2 regions of the Holdemanella sp. DFI.5.55 genome follow, and region 2 is predicted to be linked to the other one. Evidence: riboswitches for the same ligand, from Rfam matches in the RefSeq annotation. Region 2 holds a riboswitch; the other holds the start of a gene.

Region 1 (8,470 bases), on a different contig from region 2:
TTTGTTTACCAGATGCGGCAAGTGTTGAAGCTGTAAGCTTGATCACAAATTCAAATGTCAAAGTTATTGATGCTTCAACAGCACATCGGACTGTGTGGACATATGGATTTAGTGAATTAGGCTATAAGGATAAAATTGCATCAAGTCAATATGTTGCCAATCCAGGCTGTCATGCATCAGGCTGCATATCTATTTTGTATCCTTTGATTCAAAAAGGCTTGGTGAATCAAACAGAACAGTTTTCTTTTTTCTCTTTAACTGGATATTCTGGTGGAGGAAAAAAGATGATCTATCAGTATGAAAATGAAAAAACAATCGATTTAGAAGCGCCAAGAATTTATGGCTTAAATCAGTATCATAAACACTTACCAGAAATTAAAAAGGTGTGTGGATTGGAAAAGGATGTGTTTTTAAATCCGATTGTCTGCGATTACTATCGTGGTATGGCAGTTAGTTTAAATGTGGAAATGGATTATGAAAAGATTTATCTTGTTTTGAAAGATTGGTATAGAGATTCAACTTTGATTCAAGTTGAAAAAACAGATTTAGGAATGATCAGTGCCAATACAATGGCAGGACTGGATTGTATGAAATTGATTGTATCTGGTAATAGTAAAATGTGTACGATCACAAGCCTATTTGATAATTTGGGAAAAGGAGCTTGTGGTGCAGCCATTCAAAATATGAATATTATGTTAGGCTTTGAAGAAGTGGAAGGATTGAATATAGAATGAAAGTTATAGAAAACGGGGTATGTGCTGCGATCGGATTTAAGGCGGGGTCTATCCATTGTGGAATTCGTAAGAATCAGACAAAAGATGATTTGGCATTAATTGTATCGGATACAATTTGTCAAACGGCGGCCGTATACACAAAGAATAAAGTAAAGGCAGCTCCTATACTTGTCACAAAAAAACATTTAATAAATGGTATGAGCCAAGCCATTATTGTCAATTCTGGAAATGCGAATGCTTGTAATCCAAAAGAAATTGAAAATGCTGAATTAGAAGCACAATGTGCAGCTGATTATTTAAATATGGATGTAGAGAATGTGTTAGTCGCATCAACAGGAGTGATTGGACAGGTTTTGCCTATTGAAAAGATTCAAGACAAAGTAAGTGACATTAATTTATCATCAGAGAATAATTCAAATGCAGCTAAGGCTATTATGACAACAGATACGAAAGAAAAGACAGTGGCTGTTGAGTTTAAAATGGGGAGTGTCACATGTCATATGGGAGGTATTTGTAAAGGAAGTGGAATGATCCATCCAAATATGGGTACAATGTTAGCTTTTATCACAACGGATTGTAAAGTGGAACAGAATGTTCTTCAGTCTTGTTTACTCGATAACACAAATAAAACATTTAACCGTGTCAGTGTGGATGGAGATACTTCTACTAATGACATGTGTATTGTGATGGCTAACGGCACGGCACAAAATGAGGTGTTTGAAAAGGAAGTATTTGATCAAGTTTTACATTTTGTGATGGAAGAACTCGCAAAAAAGATTGCGGCCGATGGCGAGGGTGCTGGTAAATTAATGACAGTAACTGTGAATGGTGTAGATACTTTAGAAAATGCCCAAACTTTGGCAATGTCCGTATGTTCTTCTTCTTTAGTTAAGGCAGCCATGTTTGGTGCGGATGCCAACTGGGGAAGAGTCATTTGTGCACTTGGCTATTCGGGTGTGGAATTTGATCCAGAACTTGTAGATATTTCATTTAAATCCAATGATGAAATTCTTTGTTGCGAAAGCGGGAAAGGCTTAGATTTTGATGAAGAAAAGGCGAAATCCATTCTTTTACAGGAAGAAATTGAAATTATTTGCGATATGCATAGTGGAAATGAGTCATGTACTTGTTGGGGATGTGATCTAACATATGACTATGTAAAAATCAATGGAGATTATAGAACATGATCGATGCGAATGTACTTGTAGAGGCTTTGCCTTATGTTAAAGAATATTCAGGACAAATCGTAGTTGTGAAATATGGTGGAAATGCCATGATTGATGAAGAATTGAAGGCTGCCGTTATAAAGGATGTAACATTATTAAATCTATTAGGGGTACACGTTGTTTTAGTACATGGTGGTGGTCCTGAAATTAATGAAATGTTGTCTAAGACAAACAAAGAATCAAAGTTTTTAAATGGTTTACGTGTTACAGATGATGAAACAATGGATATTGTTCAGATGGTTCTTTGTGGAAAAGTAAACAAAAATCTAGTCAATCTATTAGATAAGGGAATTGGATTGAGTGGAGTCGATGGTAGTTTGTTTGAGGCGAGTTGTTTAGATTCAAAAATGGTCAACGTAGGAAAGATAGAAAAGGTAAATCCCCAAATTATTTTGGATACCTTTGAAAATGGCTATATTCCCGTTGTATCAAGTGTTGCTAAGGCAATAGATAAACTAGGTATTTACAATATCAATGCCGATCTTGCAGCTAGTGAGCTAGCGATTAGTCTACATGCCAAAAAATTGATTTTATTAACGGATGTCAAAGGATTGATGAAAGATCCTAAGGATGAATCTACTTTGATGGAAAGAGTCAAGGTATCTCAGATTCCTTTATTAAAGAAAGAAAAAGTGATTACGGGTGGTATGATCCCAAAAATCGAATGTTGTGTAAAAGCCGTGCGTGAAGGTGTTGAAAGTGTCAATATTCAAGATGGAAGAGTCATGCACTCTTTGTTGATAGAACTATTAAGTGATGAAGGTGTAGGAACCTTGATTGAATAGGAGGAAAGTTATGGAAGAATCAATGTATTTAATGCATACCTATAATCGTTTCAACATTGAAATGGAAAGTGGGCAAGGATGCTATTTAAAAGACACAAATGGGAAAGAATATCTCGATTTAACAAGTGGAATTGGTGTGAATTGTTTAGGTCATAATCATCCTGTGCTTGTAGATGCCATTCAAAAACAAGTGGCAACTTTAATGGAATGTTCCAACTTGTATTACAGTAAACCAATGGTGGATGCTGCTAAAAAGTTAGTTGAATATACTGGACTTAGTAAGGTATTCTTTTCAAATTCAGGAGCCGAAGCCAATGAAGGAATGATCAAACTTGCCAGAAAATATTCCTATGATAAATATGGAGCAGGAAGAGATGTCATCATTACTTTAAAACAATCTTTCCATGGTCGTACCATCACTACTTTAAAGGCGACTGGACAAGATAAATTTCATCAATATTATTTTCCATTTACAGAAGGATTTGATTATGCTGCCGCAAATGACATTGAAGATTTAAAGAAGGTAGCCAATGAAAAAACGTGTGCCGTTATGGTGGAATTGATTCAAGGAGAAAGTGGAGTTGTTCCTTTGGACAAAGAGTATGTCAAAGCGGTAGAAGAATTCTGTCATTCTAAGGATATTTTAATCTTGGTTGATGAAGTACAAACTGGAATAGGGCACACAGGAACATTATTCTGTTTTGAACAATATAATGTTTTACCTGATATTGTCACAACCGCAAAAGCTCTTGGTGGAGGTGTTCCAATTGGAGCTGTGATTACAGGAGATAAGTGTAAGGACACATTTGGTCCGGGAGATCATGGTAGTACATTTGGTGGCAATCCATTAAGTTGTAAAGCTGCCGATACAGTTTTATCTATCGTGACAGAACACGGTTTTCTAGATCATGTAAAAGTTGTAGGTGCAGCTTTAAAAACAGGTATTGAAAATATTCATTCAGACAAGATCAAAGAGGTTCGTGGAATTGGTTTGATGCTTGGAATCGTTGTAGATCCAGATAAAAGAGCCGATTATGTACAGGCAATGATGGATAAAGGATTATTAACACTTACGGCAGGTAAGGATGCGATTCGTTTACTTCCACCATTGACATTAAGCTTAAAAGAGGTGGACGAAGCATTATCAATTATGAAGGAGGTGTTTGAATGAAACACTTATTAACGATGGAACAATTGAGTGAAAAAGAAATTCTTTCCATTTTAGAATTGGCGGATCAATTAAAATATGAAAGAAAACATCATATTGAACATCCTTTATTAAAAGGAAAAAGTATTGGCTTGATCTTTCAAAAGTCTAGTACAAGAACGCGTGTTTCCTTTGAAACAGGGGCTTATCAATTAGGAGCACAACCTTTATTTTTATCAAGTAGAGATCTACAGATCGGAAGAGGGGAGCCTGTACAAGATACAGCACGTGTTTTATCGCGTTATTTAGATTGTATTATGATTCGTACGTATGAACAAAAAGAAGTGGAAGATTTGGCAAACTTTGGATCGATTCCTGTTATTAATGGGTTAACGGATTATTGTCATCCATGTCAAGTGTTGGCTGATCTTATGACAATTCGTGAAAAATACGGACTATTAAAAGGCTTGAAGATGTGCTATATCGGAGATGGAGACAATATGGCTAATTCCTTGATCGTAGGTGGATTAAAGGTTGGTATGAAGGTGAGTGTAGCCACTCCAAAAGGATATGAGCCTGACAAGCATGTTTTAGAGTTTGCGAAAGATTTCAAAGACTTTGAACTCACAAATGATTGTATCAAGGCTATTCAAAATGCGGATGTTGTCATTACAGATACTTGGGCAAGTATGGGTATGGAAGCTGAAAAAGAAAAGCGTGCTAAAGATTTTGCAGGTTTCCAGGTTAATGCCGAATTGATGAAATATGCCAAAGCCAATGCGATGGTACAACATTGTTTACCAGCTTATCGTGGTCAGGAAATCACAGAAGAAGTATTTGAGGCCCATGCGGATGAAATCTTTGAAGAAGCAGAGAATCGTCTACATGCACAAAAGGCGGTCATGGTTCAATTGATGAAAGAAAAAGAGGATTAATTTCCTCTTTTTAAATACATTTTGTGATTTTCTTGTATAATTCAATACCGCTTAATAAGACTTCTTCGTCAAAGTCAAACTTGGCATTATGAAGTGCATATGGGGTTTGTGTGCCTAAAAAGAAGAATACGCCAGGCACTTCTTTTTGGTAGTACGCAAAGTCTTCGGCAATCATTTCAGGATTTCTTAATTGTCTGATTTCTGGGATTTTAGAAATTAGATCACTCACTAATTTCTCATCATTCATAACAGCTGGATAGCCTGTATTGATTGAAATATTGACTTTACAATTGTACTTCTTTTCTTTATCTGCACAAATTCTAAATATTTCTTCTTTCATGGAATCGAAGATATAATCTTGAAAAGCACGTAATGTTCCTTCAAGTCGAGTGTGTCCACTAATTACATTTCGTACAGTACCACTTTCCATTCTTCCAAAGCGAAGTAAGCGATAATATTCATTTGGGATTTCTTTTTCCATCGCATAAATTTCTAAAAGGATTTCAGCTCCAATTTCTAAGGCGTCAATTCCTTCTTTATATTTGGCGGCATGACTTTCTTTTCCATAAATATCAATGTTGATTTCACTAGCGCGAGCCATAAATTCATTTTTTCGTGTGGCGACAACCCCTTTTTCAAGTACAGGCCATAAGTGAGTTCCAAAGATATATTGAACATGATATTTTTTTAGAATGTTATCTTCACAAATTAAATGTGCACCTCCTGGACTTTCTTCTCCGGGTTGGAAAATTAAAAGAATGTTTTTATCTAATGTTTTGTAATATGTATTTAATTCTTTCGCAAATCCTAGAAGCATGGCCATATGCCCATCGTGTCCGCAGGCATGCATTTTACCTGGGTTTTTACTTTTAAATTCAAGATTTGTTTGTTCAGTCACAGGCAGTGCATCCATATCGCTTCGAAAGGCAAGAGTGTGTTCTTTTTGATTGTCAAAGTAAGCAAATATTGTACTTTTAAGTGGTACAGAAACTATACAATCGAATTCTTCTAATACACTTAAAATGTAATTTGTGGTTTCTGGTAAGTCTAGTTCTAATTCGGGAATCTGGTGAAGGTCTTTTCTATATTTTTTAATGGTTTCTAACATAAATTTCTCCTTTTTTGTATATTTTACATATAAATGTAATAAAATACAAATTATCTTGAAACAAAATGTAAGTAGTGTTATAATTTTCACATCTTAGGATAGAGGCGCGAATACGACAAGTAAATACAGAGCTGGCGAGCGTTTGATGTATTTATGAAGCAAGTTTGCCGAATGTGTTTTTTAGGCATAAAGAACATGTGGGCCAATGGAGAATATCTGTTGGACTGTCTACGCTAGTAGGAGTGCTATCAAATGATTTTGTTTTTATTTACATGTCAGTTTGATGGCTGGCATGTTTTTTAGTTTTAAGAGGTGAATTATGAAGATTTCAAATGTGGAAGTAAAGGATTTAGTAAATACATATGGTAGTCCTTTGTATGTATACAATCAAAGAATGATTGAAGATAAATTGAATGCGTTTAAAAATTGTTTAAAAAGTTCTGAATTTGAATGTGATGTGATCTATGCATCCAAGGCTTTTAACTGCAAGGCCATGATTCAATTGGTGTCAAAGATGGATTGTTCTTTAGATGCTGTCAGTGGTGGAGAATTATATACGGCTTATGCAGCTGGATTTGATATGGCTCGTGTTTATTTTCATGGCAATAATAAATCGATGGATGAGTTGAAAATGGCTTTGAAGTATAAAGTGGGAACGATCATTGTTGATAACCTTATGGAAGCTCAATTGTTGAGTGAATTGGCTAAGAATATTGATTATACTGTATCCATTTTATTAAGGGTCAACCCAGGTATTGAAGCACATACTCATGAATATATTGTGACAGCTAATATTGATAGTAAGTTTGGAATTTCAATTGAGAAAAAATCAGGTATTTTAGAATTGATTCAAATTATCAATGCTTGTCCAAACTTATCTTTTGATGGATTCCATGCACATATTGGATCGCAGATCTTTGACAAGGAAGCCTTTGTACAAGAAGTCAATAAGGTGTGTGAGTTTGTTTCAAACTTAGGTGTTGATGTATCCACATTAAATTTTGGTGGAGGTTTTGGCGCTGTATATACGGATGAAGATACACCCATTCCTGTGGATATAGTATGTGATACTTTGATTGAAGCCGTGAAATGTAATATAGAAAAATATGCATTAAATATCAATAAAATTTGTATTGAACCAGGACGAAGTATTGTGGCGGAAGCGGGAAGCACAGTTTATACAGTTGGTTTTATGAAGGAAACACCGCATAAAAATTATATCTTTGTGGATGGAGGTATGAGTGATAATATTCGTCCTGCATTATATCAGGCTAAATATAGTTGTGTGATTGATGGAAAAGAAAATGAAATGGCAAGTAAACACTACAAAGTTGCGGGTAAGTGTTGCGAATCTGGAGATGTGATCATTGAAGATGCATACTTACCTGAAGCAAAACCGAATGATTTGCTTGTAGTGAAAACTACAGGTGCTTATGGTTATTCTATGGCAAGTCACTACAATAAAGCGTGTGGCTTACCGGTCATTTTTTGTAAGGATGGAAATAGCCAGTGTGTGATTCGTGGTGAAAATTATGAAGATTTGATTCGATTGGAGAATGATTTATGCGCATAAAGTTTAGTAAGTATCATGGTTTAGGAAATGATTTTATTCTTACAAGATATATTGAAGGTATTGATATTCCAACATTGGTTCAAGCTTGTTGTTCTAGACATACAGGTATTGGTGCGGATGGAATGATTTTTGTGAAGGAAGATCCACTTGAAATGGTTTACTACAACCAAAATGGTTCTAGAGCTCCGATGTGTGGCAATGGCATCCGTTGCTTTGCGGCTTATTGTTTTGATGAAGGTATCAATACAGATGAAGTTGTTCCTGTACAAACCTTGGCTGGTGAAAAAATCGTACATCTTATATCTACGTCTCCATTTGAAGTTTGTGTAGATATGGAACAACCGTTGTATGATAATCATTTGATTGATGTAGATGAACATGAAAATGTGTGGAAAAGAGAAGTTTGTGGAGTGGATACATATAGTTTGTTTATGGCCACAACCCATACGGTTGTCTTTGTGGATGATGCGTTTAGTGAAAAAAATGTTGAACTAGGAAGAAGAATTTGTCACGATCCCTTATTTAAAAAACAAACCAATGTGAATTTTATACAAGTGATAGATGATACACATATTACGGTTATGACTTATGAAAGAGGCTGTGGTATTACGCTTGCGTGTGGAACGGGCGCTTGTGCAAGTGTTGTCGTCGCAAATAAATTGGGCTTTGTTCAGAGTGAATGTGAAGTTCAATTAAAATTAGGTAGTTTAAAAATTGAAGTGAAGGACCATGTATATATGACGGGCCCTGCAAAAAAGATATGTGAAGGAGAATTTGTATGTTAAAAGGATCAATTGTAGCTTTAGTAACACCATTCCATGAGGATGGTACAGTGAATTTTGAAAAGTTAGGTGAATTGTTGGATTGGCAAATTGAAAATTCAACAGATGGAATCTTGATTTTAGGAACATCGGGAGAAAGTAGTACAATGACGCACGAAGAAGATGATGCGGTAGCTCTTT
Region 2 (8,470 bases):
AGATTTCCAAAATGTTTCTGGAGATGTTGAATTTGAATAATTGTTTCCATAAATATCCTCCTAGCTACAGAAATCTTTCATGCTACTTTCGCTATCCATTCTTTTTTCAAGATAATTCAATAAGAAAGAAGCAAGTGTTGTTAAAATTAAATATAAAACTGCAGAAACCATAAACGTTTCAATATAACGATAGTTACTTCCAGCTACAGATGTTGTCTGGAAGTACAGTTCAGTTACCGTAATAACATTCAACATTGAACTATCCTTAATATTTACAATCAATTGGTTTCCAATTGAAGGAAATGAATTTTTAATAGCTTGAGGAAATACAACATACATCAAAGTTTGCATCGTTGTCATACCTAAAGACATTGCGGCCTCATTTTGTCCTTTATCCACAGACTGAATTCCAGAACGAATAATTTCAGCCATATAAGCGCCTGTATTGATTGAAATAATAATCAAACCTGCTGTAATCGGAGTCCATCCAATCACAGGTTTTCCTAAATAGTAAATAAACATAGCTTGAACCATCATTGGTGTACCTCTGAACACCCAAATATACAATCCCGTAATGATTCTACCTATTCTTTTTAAAACTTTGATACCCGTTGAATCATATTCATTGATCTCAATCGCACGAATGCCGCCGACTAATAAGCCGACGACAAATCCTGCAAACGTACCAACAAAGGCGAACAACAAAGTCATCTCAATTCCATATTGGAAAAGAGGCAAATTATGAACAAATATGTTCCAAGCTTTCGCAAAATCAATACGCATAATTAATCCTCTGTTGGTTGGTGTTCAACTGCATATTTCATCATTTCTTCACGTTCTTCATCCGAAATACTATCTAATGCTTTTTGAACCTTTTTGAAGAATTCAGAATCTCGAGAACCTTCCTTTAATGCGATTGAAACAGTTGTATCACAATCAAAACCATGTCCATTTTCGAACTGAATGATAGTTAAGTCTGGGTTAGCTTCTACAACACCTTTGGCAACTGCCATTTCAGCAGTAATCCCATCCACTTCGTGTTGTTGTAAAGCCAATACCATTTCTGGATAAGTAGCCTTTGGTGTTACGTGATTTACACCTTTAATTTGATCAATGACATCATCGTAGTTTGTTGATTTTTGACCAACAACATTTTTACCACTAAATTGTTGAATATCTGTATATCCAGCTTCTTCACCATCTTTACGAACAATCATGATCATTCCCTTTGAATCATAATATGGAGTTGTAAAGTCAGCTCCTTCTTCACGTGTTTTATCTTTAGTCATACCAGCGATAATCGCATCGATTTCATCACCCTCTAAAGCTGGAATCAATCCATCCCATGATGTTTTCTTAATGACTAATTTTTTTCCTAATTTTTTCGCAATCTTTTTTGCAACCTGCACATCATATCCATCCGCATATCCTGATTTTCCTAATTTTACAGAAGTATCTGTTTTTGTAGAAGTTTGCCAGTTAAATGGAGCATATGCACATTCCATTCCTACGACAAATGTGTCCTTATCTTCTGATGTTGTAGCTGTGTTTGATCCGCATCCTGTTAGTGCAAAAGCACATACCATGGCAGATGCCATTAATTTTTTAAAGTTCATATTTCTTTTCTCCTTCTCTAATCGGCAAAGAATAGAAAAAAGCTATGCGGGCATACCACATAGCTAAAAAATATCTCATTAACTATAAGATAACGCCTCTTCCTGACGAAGGAGTGTTATAAGTATTCCTTATAACCCCAAGAAATAAAATTGCCATTTTATCTCTTTCGGCATTGGTTACCTTTCAAACACTTCACAGTCTGCCAACTCCATGTTTTACTCTGATGCAATGCTGCCTCTATCTTTACTCGATTCACTTTATAGTGCTTATTATACTCGACATATACATAGTGTCAAGAAAGAATTTGCAAATTTTCATAAAACTGTAAATATTTTCATCATTTCTTTAAGCTTCTTTTAAGTTTTAAAAACTATTCTATAGACAGAAATAAACAGGTATCAACCCAATACATATAACCCTTTCCTAAATAACTTATTCTGTTTATTTCATATATTCCTATTTCTTGGTGAGTCATAATAATAGACTCACCCCCTTTTTTTTAACAAGAAAAAAGAATGTACATATGTACACTCTTAATCTAAAGTAGCTGTATCCATTGCTTGTGACCAGTTATGAATTGGACCTGTCTTCATATTCTTAACACGCTTGTTATATAAGTTGAAATTCTGGTTTCCATATAATGCTAAATATGGCAATAAATCATTTTCCTTAATCATAACCTGTTTATAAAGCTCTGTTGATTTTGCTTCATCTGTTGTATACATTGCTTCATCCAATAATGAATCCAATTCACTATCTGATAGTCTTGCATAGTTATTTACATCCCCTGTTTTCAACATAGAATTTAAATCTGTATTAGCTACACCTGTAAAACTCATCGCAAGACAACTCATTTCCCATTCACCCAATGCACTATCATCACTTGTTTTTGATAATAATGAATTGAATTCTAGAATTGTCTGTTTTAAATCAACACCAATATCTTTGTATGTCTTTTCAATCATAGGAATCAAAGTTTCCAATGAACTAGAACCTTCCGCAATCATGAAACGAATGCTTAATTTTTGACCATCTTTATAACGATAACCATCATCTGCCATTTCCCATCCAGCTTCATCTAAGATTTGATTTGCCTTATCTTCATTAAATTCATAAGTTTCAAGACCATCCAAAGCCTCTTCACCACGAATATAAGTGCCTAAATTGGCGCTTGCTGGATTCGCATATACAGCTGGTACAAAGGCTAGTTTTTCTTTTTTTGCTTCCTTACTTGCTTTTTCCCAAGAGAAGAAACTATCGACAAAGCCTTGACGATCCGTCGCATAAGCTAAGGCTTTACGTACGGCTGGATCGGCTGTAGGACCTTGTGCACAGTTAAAGTAAACATAGCCTTCTGTCGCACGTGGGTATGTATTAAATGTCAAATTGTCATCTAGACTAACTTGTCCAATTTTAGTTGGATCTGCATTCTCAGGTAAATAATCCACATTTCCTTTTTGAAGTTCATTTAACTCAGTTGAAGTACTGCAAACTTTGATAATAACCTTATCAATTGAATATTCTCCTTTTTTAGCTTTAAAGTTCTCGTTTCTTACAAAGCTAGCGCCGGTTGCCTTTGAATATTTATTCAATTTATAAGCCCCACTACCAATCGGATTGGAAGTATCTTTTTCAATCTTTGATATGTGTCCCTTCTTGTACTTATATTGTGTATCCGAGCAAATAGCACGAGTACCAAAAGTAGTTACCGCATCAATTCTTGGCTGTGTCATATGGAAAACAACCGTATAATCATCTGGTGTCTCAATTCCACTTAATTCTGTAGCATCCCCATCATGATATTCCTTATAACCTTCAATATTCTCTACATCACTCGAAAACCTTCCTGTATAGCTAGGATCTGCCAACACTGTAAATGTATATTTTACATCACTAGAAGTAAGCTTAGATCCATCGGAAAACTTAACACCTTTATTCAACTTAAAAGTAACCGTTTTTCCATCATCACTAATTGTAGGAAGCTCCTTAGCCAAAACTGGCTGTAATTCTTCATTTTCATCATACTGAAGCATTGATTGATATATCAAGTTGATCGCATATGCATCGTATGCACTTTCATAATACAGTGGTGAAAATACACCATTCATCTGCGCAGTAATTCCAACGGTCAAAACATTATTCGAATTATCACTTGACGCAGATGAACATCCCACTAAGCTTGCAGCCATCATTGCTGCTAATCCTGACTTCATAATCTTATTGTTCATTCACATCACCCTCTTAATTTAAAAATATGATACATTTCTTTCATTTTCTTTGCAAGCCATTTTCAGTAAAATTTCAATTATTTACAATTGATCAATTCATCAAACTCATCCACAAGCTTATCAAACTGGCAAATCGCATCATGAATTGGTTGTGGACTTGTCATATCGACGCCTGCCATTTTTAATAAATCAATTGGAGACTTAGAACATCCACCCTTTAAGAAATTCAAATAATTCTCAATATCTTCTGGATTGCCTTTTAATAGCTTTTGCGAAATGGCCATGGAAGCACAAAAACTTGTCGCATATTGATACAAATAGAAATTCATATATAAGTGTGGGATTTTTGCCCACTCTAAATCAATTGGCTCATCTACAATCACATCTTCACCATAATATAATGCATTTAAATCATGATTGATCTTATTCAATAATTCAGCACTCAACGTATTATTTTTAGCCACTTCCTCATTGATCAACATTTCAAATTCTGCAAGCATAGCCTGGCGGTACATTGTTCCACGATATTGTTCCAATAGATAATTAATCAAATAAGCACGCTCTTTTTTATCCGTAGTTCTTTCCAATAAATAATGCATCAACAAAGCTTCATTACATGTACTTGCGACTTCAGCCACAAAAATCTTATAATCGCTATTAATAAAAGGCTGATGTTTAAAAGACATATAAGAATGCATCGCATGACCCATTTCATGTGCCAAAGTAAATTCACTTCTTAATGTATCTGTATGATTTAATAAGACAAAAGGATGGCATGGCACACCACAAGAATAGGCGCCTGAACGCTTTCCTTCATTTTCATATACGTCGATCCATCGTGAATTTAAACCTTTTTCATAAGCCTCTACATACTCTTGTCCTAATAAAGCTACGGAAGCTAACGCTTCTTTTTTTGCCGTTTCAAAGGTAATTTTCTTATCAAATTCCTTAACTAAAGGAACATATAAATCATACATATTTAATTTATCTTTCTTTAAAGCCTTTTTACGAACCTTCATATATTTATGCAAAGGTGCAATATCCTTATGTATCTGCTTAATCAAATTCTTATACACACTTGACGGAACTCCATTTTTATTTGTACTTGCCTCCAATGATGTTGTATATCCTCTTAAATCCGATTCATATTTCAACATCTTACATTGTGAATTCAATAAAGAAGCCATCGTATTTTGAACCTTACCATAAGCTGCATACATATTTTCGAAAGCCGACTTTCTTAATGTCTCATCTGCACTTTCTAAATAATCCACATAACTTCCTGATGTCAATGGTAGAACATTCCCCTTCGCATCTTTAACATCTTCAAACCTTGTATCCACATCATTCAAAATATTGAATGCTCTTTCACTACTAGAAAAAATATCTTGACACCCTGCTAACAATCCTTCTTTTTCCATAGACAAAGTATATGGCTTTAATCGATAAATATCTTGAATAAATCGTCTATATCTCTCTAATCCCGGTTCATTTTCGAAGTATGTTTCTACATCAGACAATTTTAAAAGCTCTACTTCAAAAAAGGCTTGCTGAGAATGAATCTCTGTAATAACTACGTTTGCCTTTCCTTTTAAATCTTGATAAAAAGCATTTGAACCATCTTGATCACTTAATAAAGATGTATAACAATCCAATGTATATAGTTTTTCATTTAATTCTTCATACCCTTTTAAATACGCATATAAACTAGATGCATTTGTTAGATGATCTTTATATTTCAATAATTCTTTTGATTGCGTCTTTGCTTTCTCTAATTCTTTATAAAACACATCTAGATTTGGATAGATATCTTCTATTTTCCATGTATTTTCAATTAATTGTTCATTTCTTTTCATATACACACCTCTTTTTTTTACATTTAGTGTAATCTCTTACATTCTAAAAGTCAAAAAAAAGAAAAGAATAAATCTTTTCTCTTAATGCGTTTCTCCAGAAACCACTTTAATATCCGTATCACTCTCTAACATAGCTTCTACAGATAATTCAATGGCTTTAGCAATATCTTTTAAATTCATTCCAGGAGTTCCTGCTGGCTGATTTACTGTTTGTTCAGTGGCAAAAGGCACATGCATAAAGCCACCTTTTACATCTTTAAATTCTGTATGACAATAATGCAATACAGAATACATTACATCGTTACAAACATAAGTTCCTGCTGTATAACTAACACTTGCAGGAATTCCATTTTCCTTCATTTTTTCAACCATTCTAAACACAGGAAGCATTGTAAAATAAGCTTCTGGGCCATTTTCTACAACACTTGTCTGTAAAGGTTGATTGCCTTCATTATCGGCAATTCTCGCATTTCTAAAGTTAATACCCACCCATTCTGGTGTGACTTGACTTCTTCCTCCTGCTTGACCAATACACAATACAAAATTTGGCTGATTCTCTTGAATCGCTTCATAAACTGCATCTGGCCCTTTTTGAAATACTGTAGGAATTTCTTTCTTAATAATTTTTGCCCCACCAATTTCATCCGGCAATAATTTAACAGCTTCATAAGCTGGATTGATTTTTTCTCCTCCAAAAGGATCAAAACCTGTAATTAATACTTTTTTCATAACATTTCATCTCCTATGACATCATGATCATCATGACAATTTGTACCACTAACATAATTACGGCAACAAGCACTTGTTTTTTAATGACACCATTTTTGTCTTTCATTTCTAAGATTGCAACAGGACCCATATTAAAGTTTACTGCCATTGGCGTACATAGTGTACCACAATATCCACAAGTTAATGCTAAAGATCCAATCACTACTGGATCTGCTCCATATTGAAGGACAAAAGGTGCCCCAATACCAACTGTCATTACGGTAATTGCCGCAAAAGCATTTCCCATGATCATGGTAAATACCGCCATGCCAATCACATAAACAATAATTCCAATTGTAATGTTGCCTGCAGGAATAATATTCGATACTAATCCAGAAATTACATCTCCAACGCATGCAGCTGTAAATATGGCACCTAAAGCAGAAAGTAACATTGGAAGCATACTTAATGGTCCAACCACATCCATCATTCTACGACAATCTTTTAAGAAGACACTTGGTGTATTTGATTTTGAATAGATACGCAAAATAATCACGGCCACAAAAACACCTACACTCATTCCAACCCGTGGTGAAATCTTAGTAAAGAATGCAGCTAATAGCGTAAATAAACCAATACATACTGCTGGAACAAATATTTTTGAGCCAATCTTCTTGTTGTTTTGTTCCATCTCTTCAAGAGTAGGTTCAGGCTCATTACCAGTGAAACTTTCTTAAAAATTGGAGGTAAAACCAAGATAATCAACAAAATACCATCTACCAATGCTGGCAACCATTTACCTAGCACAAACATCAATCCTAAATCAAACCAGAAAATAAATGAACCAACATTATTTTTGTTTTCTTTATCTTTTAGATTTTTAAAAGCAACATACATAGAAATCAATCCAATAATACAATACATGACTTCTAAAAGTTTATCTGAAAGTGTAACATCTACACGCGTATAAAATTGAATTGGATTCATTATTTAGTCTCCCTCCTAGATAATTGTTTATCTTTAATATAGTAATAAACAATCGCAACAGCTACGGCAATAATTGCCACTTGAATTTGTACTTTCATTAAATCAACCAATTCAACATTGTAGCCTAAAACAGCTAATGTAGATTGTACTAAAATCATTCCACTTGTTCCTACAAACAAAACTTGTCCGAAGAACCATGCGATATTTTCCATACTACTTGCCATTCCTTTTAAGTTTTCTTCATACTTTTCACTGATCTTTTTATCATTTTTCTTAGCTGCAGCTGTAGCCATAGGTAACACAATAGGACGAACAAATCCGGCAACGCCACCAAAGCTTACATTAAATGCCGCAAAGACTAGACGGAATACACCATAAATCGCAAGAACAACATCGGCTGATGCATTTTTAAATTTCTTCATTAAATTAGCTGCTGCTTGTTTTAAACCATTTCTTTCCAAAGTACCCGTAACTACCATAACCATCACAAACACACACATACTGCGGTTAGCTAAAAAACTAGATCCAAGTGTTTCCAAGGAAGTAACTGGATCTATACCTGCAACAAGTGCAGTCACAATAGCGGCAATCATAATAATCAAAATCGAATCGAATTTTAATACAAATCCGATTACGACAATTAGAATACCTAACAGTTTTAATGATTCCATAGCCTTTCATTCTATCTTTCATGTTTCTTACAGATTTTTACATCAGAAATTATATCATGTCCCTCACAAAAAAAAATGGATCCAACGATCCATTTACAATACTGATTTATAGACTCTTAATACATTCTTATAGAAGATTTTTTCCACTTCTTCTTGTGTAAGACCCGCCTTATATAAAGCTTCTTCTAATAAATTCATCATAGAAGCATCTTCAATTTCTAAAGGACATGAAATCCCATCAAAATCTGTACCTAATCCAATGACATCAATTCCAGCTAAGTCTTTGATGTATAGAATATGTTTCACCATATCTTCTACACAACTCTTGTGATCAGTGCGATCCGCCAAGAAACTGCCACAGAAATTAAGTCCCATGACACCACCACGTTTTGCCAATTGAAGA

The links. Region 2 has a riboswitch for lysine ahead of LJE08_RS02855 (transporter substrate-binding domain-containing protein). Riboswitches for the same ligand answer to the same signal wherever they lie in the genome.
Region 1: another riboswitch for lysine. It lies ahead of lysA (diaminopimelate decarboxylase); the one in region 2 lies ahead of LJE08_RS02855 (transporter substrate-binding domain-containing protein).

What each region holds. Positions count from the first base shown of each region.
Region 1 covers NZ_JAJDMK010000019.1:587-9,056, reverse strand. The annotation lists gene argC (N-acetyl-gamma-glutamyl-phosphate reductase) at 1-734, shown strand, start outside; gene argJ (bifunctional glutamate N-acetyltransferase/amino-acid acetyltransferase ArgJ) at 731-1,921, shown strand; gene argB (acetylglutamate kinase) at 1,918-2,745, shown strand; gene LJE08_RS05800 (aspartate aminotransferase family protein) at 2,756-3,916, shown strand; gene argF (ornithine carbamoyltransferase) at 3,913-4,827, shown strand; gene LJE08_RS05790 (amidohydrolase) at 4,838-5,935, opposite strand; lysine riboswitch at 6,027-6,191, shown strand; gene lysA (diaminopimelate decarboxylase) at 6,255-7,508, shown strand; gene dapF (diaminopimelate epimerase) at 7,499-8,293, shown strand; gene dapA (4-hydroxy-tetrahydrodipicolinate synthase) at 8,287-8,470, shown strand, end outside.
Region 2 covers NZ_JAJDMK010000006.1:51,274-59,743, reverse strand. The annotation lists gene LJE08_RS02865 (amino acid ABC transporter ATP-binding protein) at 1-50, opposite strand, end outside; gene LJE08_RS02860 (amino acid ABC transporter permease) at 61-783, opposite strand; gene LJE08_RS02855 (transporter substrate-binding domain-containing protein) at 786-1,616, opposite strand; lysine riboswitch at 1,699-1,865, opposite strand; gene LJE08_RS02850 (ABC transporter substrate-binding protein) at 2,151-3,845, opposite strand; gene pepF (oligoendopeptidase F) at 3,923-5,701, opposite strand; gene pcp (pyroglutamyl-peptidase I) at 5,783-6,430, opposite strand; partial or broken gene LJE08_RS02835 (DUF979 domain-containing protein) at 6,444-7,306, opposite strand; gene LJE08_RS02830 (5-oxoproline transporter, DUF969 family subunit) at 7,396-8,067, opposite strand; gene LJE08_RS02825 (dipeptidase) at 8,161-8,470, opposite strand, start outside.